DNA from 2 places in the Bradyrhizobium sp. AUGA SZCCT0105 genome. Region 2 is predicted to be linked to the other one. Evidence: predicted binding sites of a transcription regulator. Region 2 holds the regulator's gene; the other holds the start of a gene.
What was found. Region 2 encodes LexA, which represses DNA repair genes until DNA is damaged. Its sites were predicted from a motif close to TGTTCNNNNTGTGTTCNG; they were not measured.
Positions count from the first base shown of each region.

Region 1: JQ573_RS21105 (DNA recombination protein RmuC) is a predicted target of LexA. The motif match lies at 5,657-5,674, and genes of this name have one in related genera.

Region 1 covers NZ_JAFCMK010000004.1:322,046-329,646, forward strand. The annotation lists gene JQ573_RS21075 (DNA polymerase III subunit gamma/tau) at 1-553, shown strand, start outside; gene JQ573_RS21080 (YbaB/EbfC family nucleoid-associated protein) at 575-895, shown strand; gene recR (recombination mediator RecR) at 896-1,501, shown strand; gene JQ573_RS21090 (hypothetical protein) at 1,649-2,077, shown strand; gene JQ573_RS21095 (AmpG family muropeptide MFS transporter) at 2,391-3,761, opposite strand; gene JQ573_RS21100 (GIY-YIG nuclease family protein) at 3,839-4,144, opposite strand; gene JQ573_RS21105 (DNA recombination protein RmuC) at 4,417-5,625, opposite strand; gene def (peptide deformylase) at 5,796-6,323, shown strand; gene fmt (methionyl-tRNA formyltransferase) at 6,456-7,391, shown strand; gene truA (tRNA pseudouridine(38-40) synthase TruA) at 7,502-7,601, shown strand, end outside.
Region 2 covers NZ_JAFCMK010000006.1:372,361-379,961, forward strand. The annotation lists gene JQ573_RS27825 (glutamine--tRNA ligase/YqeY domain fusion protein) at 1-509, shown strand, start outside; gene JQ573_RS27830 (nuclear transport factor 2 family protein) at 545-931, shown strand; gene JQ573_RS27835 (ComEC/Rec2 family competence protein) at 1,066-3,351, shown strand; gene JQ573_RS27840 (hypothetical protein) at 3,348-3,575, opposite strand; gene JQ573_RS27845 (hypothetical protein) at 3,721-4,149, opposite strand; gene lexA (transcriptional repressor LexA) at 4,406-5,110, opposite strand; gene glp (gephyrin-like molybdotransferase Glp) at 5,342-6,553, opposite strand; gene JQ573_RS27860 (HAD family phosphatase) at 6,567-7,205, opposite strand.

The DNA.
Region 1 (7,601 bases), on a different contig from region 2:
ACGCGGCGCGCCGGCCTCGACGATGTCGGCCATGCCGTCTGCGCGGGCACCGCAGGGTGCGCCGCGCGCCGATCTCGCCGCGCGTCCGCAGATGGCGGCCCCGGTCGCCGATGCCGCGCCGGCGCTGCGCATCACCAGCTTTCCTCAATTGATCGCGCTCGCCGGCGAGAAGCGCGACATCATGACCAAGAGCGCGCTGGAGGCCGATGTGCGGCTGGTGCGCATCGAGGATGGCCAGCTCGAGATCGGCCTTGAGCCGAAGGCGCAGCGCGCGCTCGTCACCGATCTGTCGCGCAAGCTCGAACTGTGGACCGGGCGGCGCTGGACCGTGATCATCTCCAACGAGGCCGGCCAGCCTACGGTGCGTTCGCAGAACGAATTGGCGCGCAGCGAGCATCAGCGTACTGCCGAGGCCGATCCGCGCGTGCAGGAGGTACTGGCGCGCTTCCCCGGCACCAAGGTGGTCGAGGTCCGCCGCCTTGCCGCCGAGGTTCCGGTAGCGGATGCGACCGGCGAAGACCCGATTGAAACTTCCGACAACGACGACGATTGATCTGGCGATAGGAACGCACGCATGGCTGATTTTCTCGGCATGATGAAACAGGCAGCACAGCTGCAATCCAAGATGCAGGCGATGCAGGAAGAGCTCGGCAATGTCGAGGTCGAGGGCATCTCCGGCGGCGGCCTGGTCGCCGTGCGCATGACCGCGAAGATGGAAGTGAAGGGCATCAAGATCGATCCGTCGCTGATGAAGCCGGAGGAGCGCGAAGTGCTCGAGGATCTGCTCGTCACAGCGCATGGCGATGCGCGCCGCAAGGCCGAGACGGCGATGCAGGAGAAGATGATGGCGCTCACCGGCGGGCTCGGCCTGCCGCCGGGATTTGGTCCGACCTAAATGGCTGCGAGCGTTGCCGGCCCCGAGATTGAACGCCTGATCCAGTTGCTGGCGCGGCTGCCCGGGCTCGGGCCGCGTTCGGCGCGGCGCGCGGCGCTGCATCTGATCAAGAAGCGCGAAGCCCTGATGACGCCGCTGACCGCGGCGCTGCAGGTTGCGATCGACAAGATCCAGGTCTGCAAGACCTGCGGAAACATCGATACACAAAACCCCTGCACGGTCTGCACCGATCCGCGCCGCGATCCCTCGATCATCGTCGTGGTCGCCGATGTCGCCGATCTCTGGGCGCTGGAACGCGCCAGTGCGACCAATGGACGTTATCACGTGCTCGGCGCAACGCTGTCGCCGCTCGACGGCGTCGGTCCGCAGGATCTCACCATCGATCAGCTGGTGGCGCGCGCGCATGCGCCCGAGGTCAGCGAGATCATTCTGGCGCTCAATGCGACCGTCGATGGCCAGACCACCGCGCACTACATCACCGACCTCTTGTCGGAGGCCAATGTGCGGGTGACGCGGCTGGCGCATGGCGTGCCGGTCGGCGGAGAGCTTGATTATCTCGATGAAGGTACGCTATCGGCTGCGATGCGGCAGCGGACGCTGTTCTAGCAAGCGATCCGGGAGCCGGACGCGGCATTGTTCGCCAGGCGATCGGCGACAATCCAAAAAGATCGCGCCGAAACAAAATGATAGGGTGGATGACGATTTGGGGACGGTCATCCACGCTCTGACGAATCAAGTACGGAACCACTGCAAATGACGACACACCGATTCGGCGTACGCTTGGCCGTTGCGCTTCTGGCGACAGCCTTTGCTGCGCCCTGCGCGCTCGCACAGCAGAGCGACACACCGCAGAAGCCCGGCAAGATGATCCGGGCCGGCGACGTGCTGTCGGGGGAACTCGGCGTCATGAAGGTGCGCGACACCAAGAACCGCGGCAAGCGCGTCGCGACCTACCAGATCACCAGCGAGCCGCGCCGCCTGCCGCCGCCGAACGGTCTCTGCAACCTCGAAACCGGGCCGGAAACCTTTCAGCTGATTCCGACCAACGACGCCCAGGCCGCGCAGCTCAAGAGCCTCTCCGGCAAGGCCATCTCGGTGAAGGTCGACGAGATCGCCTGCGCCAAGGACGCCGGCGAGATGAGCGAAGCCATCGTCACCAAGTGGAGCGTGGTGGCGAAGTAGCTGCCTCAATTGCGGTGTCATCGCCCGGATGCGTAGGTGATGACACTGCGGTGTTTCTTGAGTTGCGACCCATCCTCATCGTCGTCCTGGCGAAGGCCAGGACCCATAACCACCGGCCTTGGTTGTCGGATGGATTGCGGCCCCAACGTCGCGCAACAATTTGCATTTGGGGTAATGGGTCCTGGCTTTCGCCAGGACGACGCACGGAGAGAGCCCGTAGCCCGGATGGAGCGAAGCGAAATCCGGGACAGCTTTGCAAATTGAGAGACTTCCCCGGATTGCGCTTCGCTTCATCCGGGCTACGGCGGCTGAGCTAAACCCTGACCGGTCCCAGCTCATCGAAATGTCCGCGCCGCTGCAGCCAGGCGAGCAGGATCAGGCTCGGGATCGCGACCAGCACGCAGATCACGAAGAACATTTGCCAGCCGACGGCCTTGGCCACATAGCCCGCGCCCGACGACAGATAGGTGCGGCCGACCGCGGCGAGCGCCGTGAGCAGCGCATACTGGGTCGCGGTGTGCAGCGGATTGCGGCACAGCGCCGAAAGGTAGGCGACGAAGATCACGGTGCCGATCGCGCTGGTGAAATTCTCCGCGGTGATCGCAAGCGCCAGCGCCCATTGATCGACGCCGACATGCGCGAGCCAGGAGAACGAAAGGTTGGCGACCGCCTGCAGCACGCCGCCGATCCACAGGCTGGTCGCGAGCGAATAACGCCGCGCCACGAAGCCGCCGGCAAAGCCGCCGATCAAGGTCGCGGCAAGGCCGACGCCCTTCACGATCGCCGCGTAATCGACCTTGGAAAAGCCGATGTCGATCACGAACGGTGCGGTCATGGTGCCCGAGAACGCGTCGGTGAACTTGAACAGCACCACGAAGGCGAGCGCCGCCAATGCGTCCTTGCGGCTGAGGAACTCGGAGAATGCGCCGAGCGCCGCGTGCAAGACGCGTTCGGCCGCGGTCTGCGCATGCGTGGCGGCCTCCGCGCCTTTCGATTGGGCCGGCTCGGTCGCAGCAAGCGCGGTGACGATGCCGATCACGACCAGCGCCGCCATCACCACATAGCCCCACATCCACGCCGACGGGCGCACGAGGCCGGCGGACTCGAAGCCGCTGACGATGAACAGCGCGCCGGCGGTCGAGACCAGCATGCCGATGCGATAGGCCGCGACATAGGATGCCATGCCGGCAGCCTGCTCGCTCTCCGGCAGGCTTTCGACGCGGAAGGCATCGACCACGATGTCCTGCGTCGACGACGCGGTCGCGACCAGCAACGCGGCGAACGCCGCGAACCACGGCGACCGCGCGGGATCGGCCATCGCCAGCACCAGGATCGTCGCGATCAGCAACAGCTGCGAGAGCAGCAGCCAGCCGCGGCGGCGACCGAAGATCTGCGTGAACAGCGGCACGTGCAGCGCATCGACCAGCGGTGCCCAGAGGAACTTCAGCGTGTAGGGCGTGCCGATCAGCGCCAGCAGCCCGATGGTGCCGAGATCGACCCCGGCCTCCTTCATCCACACCTGCAGCGTCGAGCCCGACAGCGCCAGCGGCAGGCCCGAGGAGAAGCCGAGCAGCAGCACGATCAGCACCCGCGGCTGCAGATACACCGCAAAGCTGTCGCGCCAGGAGGTGGCGGCGGGGACGGTCGTTTCCGGCTTTGTCGCGGTCGCTTCGGGCGCGGTCATACCCCCTGTTAGCAGATTCGAGCCGCAAAGACGGTGTCATCGCCCGGCTTGACCGGGCGACCCAGTATTCCAGAGGCCTATCCGCCGCCACCGGCGATCTCTGCGTAAAGATCAATCCAGTCTGGATTGTCCTTCTCGATCAGCGAAATCTTCCATGCGCGCGGCCATTTCTTGAGCCGCTTCTCGCGCTTTATCGCGTTCTCGGGATCGTCGAACTGCTCGAAATAAACGAGCTTCACCACATCATATTTCTCAGTGAAACTTTGGACGAGTTTCAGCTTGTGCTCGCCGACGCGACGAATGAGATCATTTGTCACACCGATGTAGAGCGTGCCGCCGATGCGGCTGGCGAGAATGTAGACGTAGTAGCTGCGTGCTCCCAAATTTCCGCCTCTGGGATACTGGATCGCCCGGTCGAGCCGGGCGATGACACCTGATTATGCCGTGCGATCTGCGGTCATCAACATTCTCCAGGTGCGGTCACAGAGAAGTTGCTACCGGATTCGGCCCCAAAAAGACTGTCATCGCCCGGCTCGACCGGGCGATCCAGTATTCCAGAGGCCTATCCGCCACCTGCGGCTATTTTTGGATAAAGCCGGGCGATGACACACCGATTGGGCGGCGCAAGCGCGCCACGCAAATTCTAAAGCAACATTCACTCCCCCGCCTGCAGCTTGCGCGGGGCGGGGAACAGCTCGGGCGTGCTGGCCTTTACGAAGCGCGGGACCTCGATCGGGGTCTCGGACTTGCTGAAGTCGAGTTCCTCGATGCGGCCGGCGCGCTTTTCGATCTTGTCGGCGGAGATCAGGATCTGCCTGACGTCCTCGTTGACCTGGCCGAAGTGGTTTTGCAGCTTGAGCACGCGATCACGCAGGCGGCTGAGGTCGTCGCCGAGATGCATCACCTCGTTGCGGATCTGGTCGGCGGCGTCGCGGATGCGGGCGTCCTTCAGGATCTGCTGCATCACCTGGATCGCCAGCATCAGCAGCGAGGGCGACACCAGCACGACCCGGGCGCGATAGGCCTTCTGGACCACGTCGTCGAAGCCGTCATGGATTTCGGCATAGACCGATTCCGAGGGTACGAACATCAGCGCGGTGTCCTGGGTCTCGCCCGGGATCAGGTATTTCTCCGCGATGTCGCTGACATGCTTCAGCACGTCGGCGCGCAGCCGCTGGCTGGCGAATTTGCGCTCCTCGTCGCTGCGCGCGTCGTGCAGCGCGGTCATGGCCTCGAGCGGGAATTTCGCGTCGATGCAGAGCGGACGCTGGTCGGGCAGGAACACGACGCAGTCCGGCCGCTTGCCCGACGTCAGCGTATACTGGAACTCGAACGAGCCCTTCGGCATGCCGTCCTGGACGATCGCTTCCATCCGCGCCTGGCCGAAGGCGCCGCGCGATTGCTTGTTGGCGAGCACGTCGCGCAACGTCGTCACCTGGGTGGTGAGCTCGTTGAGGTTCTTGTGGGCGTGATCGATGATGCCGAGCCGCTCGTGCAGCACGCGCAGCGAATCCATCGTGTTGCGCGTGGTCTGTTCCATCGATTGGCCGACCCGGTGGGTCACCGAATCCAGCCGCTCGTTGACGGCACGGGCCATCTCGGCCTGACGGCCGGCCAGTGCCTGCCCCATCGCGTCGACCCGCCCCGAGGCCTCGCTCTGGGCCCGCAGCATGTCGGCAAGCCGCTCCTCCAGCTCGTCGGCGCGGACGGCCTGGGCCATCGCCAGTTCCGCGCCGCGCCGGCTGGCGCGCGCGATCACCACGGCGATGGCGAACAGCAGGATCAGCGCCAGTGCGCCAAGGCCGATCAACGCGTCGGAGACACGGACGGGAAGGTCGCCAATCGTGAGGAGAATCTCGTTCATGTCGGCAGTTGTAGCCGATTCGGCGTTGCCGCCGAACGAAAAGGGAACATTTATGGTAAACAGTCCCTTAAATTCCTTGGTTAATCTTGCGTGAAGAAACGTGGTTAAGGCTGCCCTAACCGGTTCCTGAGCGCATTGACCCCATGAAGTCAGCAGCTTAAATCGCCGCCATGGCATTACGAGAAATCATCATCCTGCCGGACAAGCAGTTGCGTCTGGTGTCGAAACCGATCGAGAAGGTGACGCCGGAGATCCGCAAGCTCGCCGACGACATGCTCGAGACCATGTATGACGCGCCCGGCATCGGGCTCGCGGCGATCCAGGTCGCGCAGCCGCTGCGGCTGATCACCATGGACCTCGCCAAGCGCGACGAGAACGGCGAGACCACGCCGCAGCCGCGGGTGTTCATCAATCCGGAGATCATTTCGCACTCGGAGGAGCTGTCGGTCTACGAAGAGGGCTGCCTGTCGATCCCCGAATATTACGAGGAGGTCGAGCGCCCGGCGCGGGTGCGCCTGCGCTTCACCGACCTCGACGGCAAGCTGCATGAGGAGGATGCGGAGGGGCTCTATGCCACCTGCATCCAGCACGAGATCGACCATCTCAACGGCGTGCTGTTCGTGGACTATCTGTCGAAGCTGAAGCGCGACCGCGTCTTCAAGAAATTCGAGAAGGCCGCCAAGCGCGCGGCTGAGTAGGCGCGCACTCCGCCGTCATGCCCGGGCTTGACCCGGGCATCCACGTCTTCCTTCTGGGAGACCAAAGACGTGGATGGCCGGGACAAGCCCGGCCATGACGAAGATTGGATCCTCCCGGAAGAATCTGACCGCATGCCTCTCCGTCTGATCTTCATGGGCACGCCCGATTTCGCGGTGCCGACGCTGCTGGAGCTGGTGGCCCATGGCCATGAGGTCGTAGCGGTCTATACCCGCGCGCCGAAGCCGGGCGGACGGCGCGGCCTGCAGTTGCAGCCGACACCGGTCGAGCAGGAGGCGCGCCGCCTCGGCATTCCCGTGCTGACGCCGAAAACCCTGAAGACACCGGAAGCGCTCGAGGAGTTTCGCGCGTTTGACGCGGATGCCGCTGTCGTCGTCGCCTACGGCATGATCCTGCCGCAGGCCATCCTCGATTCGCCGAAGCTCGGCTGCTTCAACCTCCATGCCTCGCTATTGCCGCGCTGGCGCGGCGCCGCGCCGATCAACCGCGCCATCATGGCGGGCGATGCCGAGAGCGGCGTGATGGTGATGAAGATGGATGTCGGCCTCGACACCGGCGACGTCGCGATGGCCGAGCGGCTGCCGATCTCGGACAGCATGACGGCATCCGACCTGCACGACGCGCTGGCGCCGCTCGGCGCCGATCTGATGGTGCGCGCGATGGGCGCGCTGCAGCGCGGCGGGTTGCAGCTGACGAAGCAGAGCGAGGCCGGCGTCACCTACGCCGCCAAGATCGAGAAGGCCGAGGCGCGGATCGACTGGAAGCAGCCCGCGCATGCGGTGCTACGGCACATTCACGGGCTTTCGCCGTTCCCCGGCGCCTGGTGCGAGCTTTTGGGCGAGGGTGAACCGGTGCGGCTGAAAATCCTGCGCTGCGAGCTTGCTAAAGGCTCGGGCCAACCGGGCGATGTGCTCGACGATACCTTTGCGATCGCCTGCGGCGATGGCGCGGTCCGGATTCTCGAACTGCAGCGCGCCGGCAAGGCGCCGATGAAGGCGGCGGACTTTTTGCGCGGCACACCGCTGAAGCCGGGGGCGAAGGTGTCCTGAGATTGTCATGCGCGGGCTTGACCCGCGCATCCATCTCGAAAAGAAGCTTGTCCTGAAGAGGATGGATTGCCGGGTCAAGCCCGGCAATGACGGCCAAACCAGATTGAACGATGCCCCGCTACAAGCTCACCATCGAATATGACGGCACGCCGTTCTCCGGCTGGCAGATCCAGGACAATGCACCGACCGTGCAGGGCGCGCTGGAGACGG
Region 2 (7,601 bases):
TCGAGCGCGACGACTTCATGGAGAATCCGCCGAAGAAGTTCTTCCGCCTCTCGCCGGGCAATGAGGTGCGGCTGCGCTATGCCTACTTCATCAAGTGCACCAGCGTCGTGAAGAACGCCGCTGGCGAGATCGTCGAGCTGCGCGCGACGTATGATCCCGCGACCAAGGGCGGTAACGCACCCGACGGCCGCAAGGTGAAGGCGACGATGCACTGGTTGCCGGCGGCGCAGTCGAAGCCGGCGGAAATCCGCATCTACAATCAGCTGTTCGCCAACCCGAGCCCGAACGCCGCCGATTTCGCCGCCGACCTCAACCCGCAGTCGCTCGAAGTGCTGAGCGATGCGCGGGTCGAGCCTGCCATCGCCGAGAGCAATTCGCCCGACGTGATGCAGTTCGAGCGGCAGGGCTATTTCGTGCGCGATGCGGATTCGACGCCGGACAGGCTGGTGTTCAACCGCACCATCGGCCTGCGCGACACCTTCGCCAAGGAAGTCGGCGGCAAGGGTTAGTGCAACCCGGCGCGGACAACAGACGGAGGCGATCGATGCCTGACGAAGCCGAAGACATCGTCTCCGCCATCATCGCCAGATGGTCCGCGGGTTTCGGCATGCTTGATGCGGATACGCTTGCTGCGCTCTACTCGCAGCACGCGTTCTTCTTTGGCTCGAACCCGACGCTCTATCGCGGCCGCGAGGGGGTCAAAGCCTACTTTGATGGCCTGCCACGCTGGCACGCGCCGCGCGTACGGTTCAGCGATATCAGGACCGAACGGGTGAATGCCGATCTCGTCAACATGGCTGCTATCGCGTCCTTTTTCCTTGACGGCGATGCGCCCTCGCTCGCCGTCAAGATCACCTGGGTGATCGCGCGCGAGGACGGCGACTGGAAGATCGCCTGCCACCACGTCTCGTCGCAGACGCCGCTGATCTAGGCGCGCGCAGCCCCGGGTGAGCGCCCAGATATCCTCGCAGGTCACAGCCTTCGGTTGCGTGTTTCGGTTCCGTTCCGCTAGTCGAGTGACTGCGGCATCCGCTAGCCTGCCGCCCGGCAGGGATCGCGAGCGGAATGGCGGAGCAGGGCACGACGCCGGGCGGCAGACGCGGCTACGCGGGGACGTGGCCGCCGCGCACGGCTGCGCCGGCCGGCGGCTATATTCCGGTGCGCGCCAGCATCTGGCGTCCTCTCGTCGAGACATTGCGGCAATGGGCGCGTGCGGAGACGGGGGCCGGGCGGCTGTTGCCGTGGGTGCCGGTGGCGTTCGGCACCGGCATTGCATTCTATTTTGCGGCCGAGCACGAGCCGCGGCTCTCGGTCGCGGCGACCGTCGCCATCGCGCTCTGCTTGCTGGCACTGCTGCTGCGGCGGCGCCGGGTGTTTCCCGCCGTCGTGATGCTGGCTGCGGTCGCGGCGGGATTTGCGACGGCGACATGGAAGACCGCGCGGATCGCCCATGGCGTGTTGGCGCGGCCGATATATTCCGTGGCGCTGACCGGCTTTGTCGAGACGCGCGACGTCAGGGAGAAGACGGACCGCTTCGTGCTGCGCGTCGTGTCGATGGAAAGCCAGCGCGAGGTGCCAAAACTCGAGCGCGTCAGGCTCTCGGTGAAGAAGGGCACCGCGCCCGAGGTCGGCAGCTTCGTCGAATTGAAGGCGCGGCTGATGCCGCCGCTCGGGCCGCAGCGTCCGGGCTCCTATGATTTCGGCCGCGACCTCTATTTCCAGGGTATCGGCGCATCCGGTTTCGTGATGGGCGCGGTGAAGACTAGGGAGCCGCCGGCAACTGGTGGCCTTGCGCTGCGCTATGCCGCATTCATGCAGTGGCTGCGCGATGCCATCGACGCGCGCATCCGCACCACGCTCGACGGGGATCAGCGCGCGATCGCAACTGCACTGCTCACCGGCCGGCGCGATGCGATCACGACGCCGGTCAACGACGCGATGTTCATCTCGGGGCTCGGCCACGTGCTGTCGATCTCCGGCTACCACATGGCCGTGGTCGCCGGCGTCGTGTTCTTCACGATCCGCGCGTTGCTTGCGCTGTTTCCGGCGCTGACGGCCGGGCACCCGATCAAGAAATGGGCGGCGGCGGCCGCGCTCGTCGCGGCGGCGTTCTACCTGCTGCTGTCGGGGGCGGAGGTCGCGACCCAGCGATCGTTCTTCATGACGGCCGTGGTGCTGATCGCCGTGATCGTCGACCGCCGCGCGATCACCTTCCGCACGCTGGCGGTGGCGGCGCTGATCGTGCTCGCGATCGCGCCGGAGGCGCTGGTGCATCCGAGCTTCCAGATGTCGTTTGCGGCGACCCTCGGGCTGGTGGGGCTGGTGCAGATCGGGCTGCCGAACCTGCTGGCGTCGCCCGATCATTCGGCGACCGCGCGCGTCGCGCTGTGGGGCGGGCGTGAGCTCACGATGCTGATGTTGGCCTCGCTGGTGGCGGGGCTCGCGACCACACCCTACGCCGCATTCCATTTCCACCGCGTGACGCCCTACGGGCTGCTGGCGAACCTCGCGGCGATGCCGGTGGTGTCGGCGGTCGTGATGCCGGCCGGCCTGCTCGGGCTGCTCGCCATGCCGTTCGGCTTCGACGGCGTGTTCTGGGCAATCATGGGGTTCGGCATCGACTGGATGATCCTGGTGACGCAATGGGTCGCAGCGCTCCCAGGCGCGGTCGGCCGGATGGCGGCGTTCGGAATCGGGCCGATGGTCGTGGCAAGCGCGGGTCTCATCCTGCTTGGGCTGTTGCGCACGCCGCTGCGCTGGTCGGGGGCGGTGCTGTTGGTGGTGGCCTCGGTCTGGGCGCTGTGGGTGCCGCAGCCGGACGTGCTGGTCTCCGCCGACGGCCGCAACGTCGCGGTGCGGGGCGGCGACGGGCGGCTGCATCTGATGCACAGCGCGAAGGACGCATTTCTGGTCAAGGAGTGGCTGGCGGCGGATGCTGACGCGCGGACTGCCACGGATTCCTCGCTCGGCGAGGGTGTCTCCTGCGATCCGAGCGGCTGCGTGACGCAGGGGCCCGGCGGCGCCTTCGTCGCGCTGGCGACACGGCCGGAGGCGCTGGCCGATGATTGCGAGCGTGCGGCGCTGATCGTGACCGCGCGGCCGGCACCGCGGGGCTGCGCGGCTTCGGTGATCGATGCCGAGCGGTTGCGGCGCCACGGCGCGCTGGTGCTGCGGCGCATCAGGGACGGCTATGCCATCGATGCGGTCAAGCCCGGCGGGATCGACCGGCCGTGGTCGCCGGCGGTTCCCGGCGACGGTGAGGTTGAGACGACGTTGCGCGCACTCGGCAGCGCGCCGCGGCCCGTCGTCGATGCGACGCCGGCCGAGACCGATTTGCAGGGCGAGGATTAGCCGTTGTCGGGTGAGGGGCCGGTCGGCAACTCGAACAGGCCGAGATGGTATTCGTCGGAGTCAGGGCCAGCGTCGGGCTTCTTGACGAGGGTGAAGGAAGCCTCGGGGAATCGCTCCCAGACCTTCAGGTCGTCAGCCGTCACCGTCAGCCAGCCGAACCGGAACAAGTAGCGGCCCGGCTCCGTGACGCGTCCAGCCTTTTGCCATGTGACCTTGTCGACCACCACGCACGTCCTCCGTGCCCGATGATGCGCCAAGGCGCGCGCCGACGCAATTCTCCAGCTGCGCCCCGGAACCCGGCGTCCGGGGTCGCTCGAAATCGCTTAGGTCATCCGCCGCCGAACAGCTCATTCCGCGGCGACGATGCGTTCAACCCAAAAACAGCGACGCAAATGCGGAGGGCCGCCGCTCCACAACCTTCGGCTTCTGCTCGACCGGCGGATGCAGCGCCGGCAATTGCAGCACGCTGACGCGTTGTCCCTCGACGAGCTGGGTCACCAGCACATGGCTGCCGTCGGGGAATTCGACCGCGTCATGATGGCGATCGGGAACGTCGGGCTCGACTTCGTTGAACACGCCGACGCGGAAGTTCATCGTCTTGGTCCAGATCCAGCGGCTGTCGTAGCGAACGTTCTCGGCGAAAGCGAGCTCGGTGCCCGGCAGCATGCAGACCGCGACAGTGGGGTCGGTCTCCGAAGCAAAGCCGCGGGTCGACGTGCCGCGGAAAGTCGTGGTGATCAGCGTCTCTCCAACAATGGCGGGGCGCGACGCCACGGCGTGCAGACTATAGTCACACATCGGATGGCTCCTCTGTTCGAGGTAGCGACCCGTGCCTCTCCTTGAGGCATAGGGCCTCTACCAGAGTGGACGATAGCGAACGAGTGTCTCCTCGTTTCTGGGCGATTGTACGACTGGTCGACGAAACGCCCTGATCACAAACACGCGACGCTGCGCGAGAGGTATCGGAGCGCGTCGGGCAGGCTGCACGTTACGCTATCTTTCAAAGAACGATCCGATGTGTTGCTCGTTCCCCGCCGCCGCAAGTATTTGAAATTCAGTATTTGCGATAGAGGCCGATCAGCTTGCCCTGGATGCGGACCCGGTTCGGCGGCAGGATGCGCACTTCATAGGCGGTGTTGGCCGGCTCCAGCGCGATCGACGCGCCGCGGCGGCGGAAGCGCTTCAGGGTGGCTTCCTCCTCGTCGATCAGTGCCACCACGATGTCGCCGGTGTTGGCGACGTCGTTGCGCTGGATCAGCGCCATGTCGCCGTCGAGGATGCCGGCGTCGACCATCGAGTCGCCGCGCACTTCCAGCGCATAGTGCTCGCCGGCGCCGAGCATGTCGGGCGGTACGCTGATGGTGTGGCTGCGGGTCTGCAGCGCCTCGATCGGCGTACCGGCGGCGATCCGGCCCATCACGGGGACCGCGACCGGACGGTTGCCGTCGTCCTCGGCGATCGGCGGCGTGCTGGTGCGCTTGCCGAGGGTGCCTTCGATCACGCTCGGCGTGAAGCCGCGGCGGCCGTTGCCGCCGCCGGCCGAGAGTTCGGGCAGCTTGATGACTTCGATGGCGCGGGCGCGGTTGGGCAGGCGGCGGATGAAGCCGCGCTCCTCCAGCGCAGTGATCAGGCGGTGGATTCCGGACTTCGAGCGCAGGTCGAGCGCATCCTTCATCTCGTCGAACGAGGGCGGTACGCCGGCCTCCTTCAGACGTTCATTGATGAAACGCAGAAGTTCGTACTGTTTGCGCGTGAGCATCTCGAGTATTCCCCCGGTTGGTAGCGTCGTTCGATTCCGAGACTTTTCAGGCGGGGCCAGACCTCAGGAGCACGGTGCTCATCACAAGCGCTCCCTCGCGGCCTCCCATTTGTACACACCAGTACTCGAAACAAATCATGAACGGACACTATATGTTCGATATGTGTTCCGCAACCACTTAATTTCCGGTGAACGCATCCGGCGAGCGCACAAGCGATGCGGTCTGCGCTGTCACTTGGGCAGTGTCAGGATCTCGCATTGGCTGCCTTTGGCGGCGGCGGGCGCAAACGGCGGACGCACGAGAAGTGCCCGTGCCGCAGCGAGATTCCCGAGCAGCGACGAGTCCTGCTGCATGACAGGCGTTGCGATCAGCGTGCCGTCCTCGCGCTCCTCGAGGCGGGCGCGCAGATAGTCCTCGCGCTGGTCGTTGGCGGCGATGTCGCGGCCGAGCAATGCGCTCTCGCGGCGATGATGAACAGCTTTTCGGCCGCTCAGCGCCCGAATCAACGGCACCAGAAACAGGAAGGCGCAGACATAGGAGGACACCGGATTGCCGGGCAGGCCGATCACCCGCATCGCGCCGAGCCGGCCATGCATCATCGGCTTGCCGGGCCGCATCGCGATCCGCCAGAACGCCATCTCGACGCCTTCGGCCTCCAGCGACTGCTTGACCAGGTCGTGGTCGCCGACCGAGGCGCCGCCGGTCGTGATCAGGATGTCGGCACCCGTCTCTCGGGCCCGGCGGATGCCGGCGGTGGTGGCCTCCACCGTGTCGGCGGCAATCCCGAGATCGACGGTCTCGGCGCCTTCGGCGCGCGCCAGCGCCCGCAGCGCATAGCCGTTGGAATAGACGATCTGGCCGGGGCCGGGCGTCGAGCCCGGCATCACCAGCTCGTCGCCGGTCGCCAGCACCGCGACCTTCGGACGGCGGTGCACCGCGAGGTCCGGATAGTTCATGGCGGCCGCCAGCGACAGCGCGCGATCGGAGAGGCGGCTGCCGGCATCGAGCAGCACGTCGCCTTCACGGAAGTCGACGCCGGCCGGGCGGATATGCCGTCCGGCGGCAGCTAGCTCGGTGATCGTGATGTGGTCGCCGTCGACGGCAGTGTCTTCCTGGATGATGACGGCGTCGGCGCCATGGGGGATCACGCCGCCGGTGAAGATCCGCACCGCTTCGCCGGCGCCGACCGTGCGCTCGAACGGCCGGCCGGCGGCGACTTCGCCAATCACCCTGAGCCGGGCCTTCAGATCACCAGCGTCGGCCGCGCGCACGGCATAGCCGTCCATCGCCGACATCGGCTGTGGCGGCTGGGTGCGCCGCGCGGCGAGGTCGCGCGCCAGGGTGCGGTGGTAGGCGGCATCGAGCGCGACCATCTCCTCCGGTAGCGGTTCGGCGCCGGCGAGGACGGCGGACAGGGCATCGGCAACCGGCATCAGGGCCACGCTCGGAGCTCCTTCAATCCAAATGTTCAATACCAAGTGCAGTCAGAGCCCTCGCCACGTCATCCGTCGATGTCACGTGGATGGCATGAAGGCCACGCGCCCGCGCGCCCTCGATGTTGGCGGCCAGGTCGTCGAAGAACAGGATCCGCGACGCCGGCACGCCGACGGCTTTTACCACATGATCGTAGGCCTCGGCGTCGGGTTTCCGAAATCCGATCGTCGAGGACAGGAAAACGTTGCGGAAATGGCTGAGCAGCTCGGCATGGATGACCGAGAAATGCGCAACGTGCGCCGGATTGGTGTTGGAGAAAGCGTAGAGCGGCATCCGCCTGGCGGCGGTGGCGAGCAGGGGTGCAATCCCCGGCATCTCGCCGGTGAAGATCGCATTCCAGCCTTCGAGGAACTGTGCATCGGTGAGGTTGACGCCGAGCGTCCGGCGCAGGTTTTCGAAGAACGCCGCGTCGTCGATCCGGCCGATCTCGTGATGCTTGAAGCTGTCGTCAACGACAAATCGCGTGGCGAGGTCGGCCGGCGCGCAGCCGGCATGCCACGCCCAGTGCGCCATCACCTTCTCGAAGTCGATGTCGAGCACAACGCGGCCGATATCGAACAGCAGCACGTCGACGGAATCGGGAGAGAGTTGCGAGGTCATTGCGTGAAACCGTGTACGAGAATTGCGGGCGGGCGGCAATGTCCCCGATTGTGCGGCAGGCATGCGACGAAGGCAGCGGGGTGTCGTCCCTGCGAAAGCAGGGACCCATAACCACAGGGGCGTGTTGTTAATGAGGGCTGTGACCCCAGCGTCGCGCAACAATGGGCACTTGGGGTAATGGGTCCTGGCTTTCGCCAGGACGACGATGAGGATGGTTCTCGCGCGATATGACGCACTGTCATTGCGTACTTCATCTCGGTGTCATCGCCCGGCTTGACCGGGCGATCCAGTATTCCAGAGACGCCGGTGCTTGAATCGAGAAGCCGCAGCGTACTTGATCGCCCGGTCAGGTGTTCAGGCCAGGCGATGACAGTTGGAGTGAGGACGCAGCTTCGC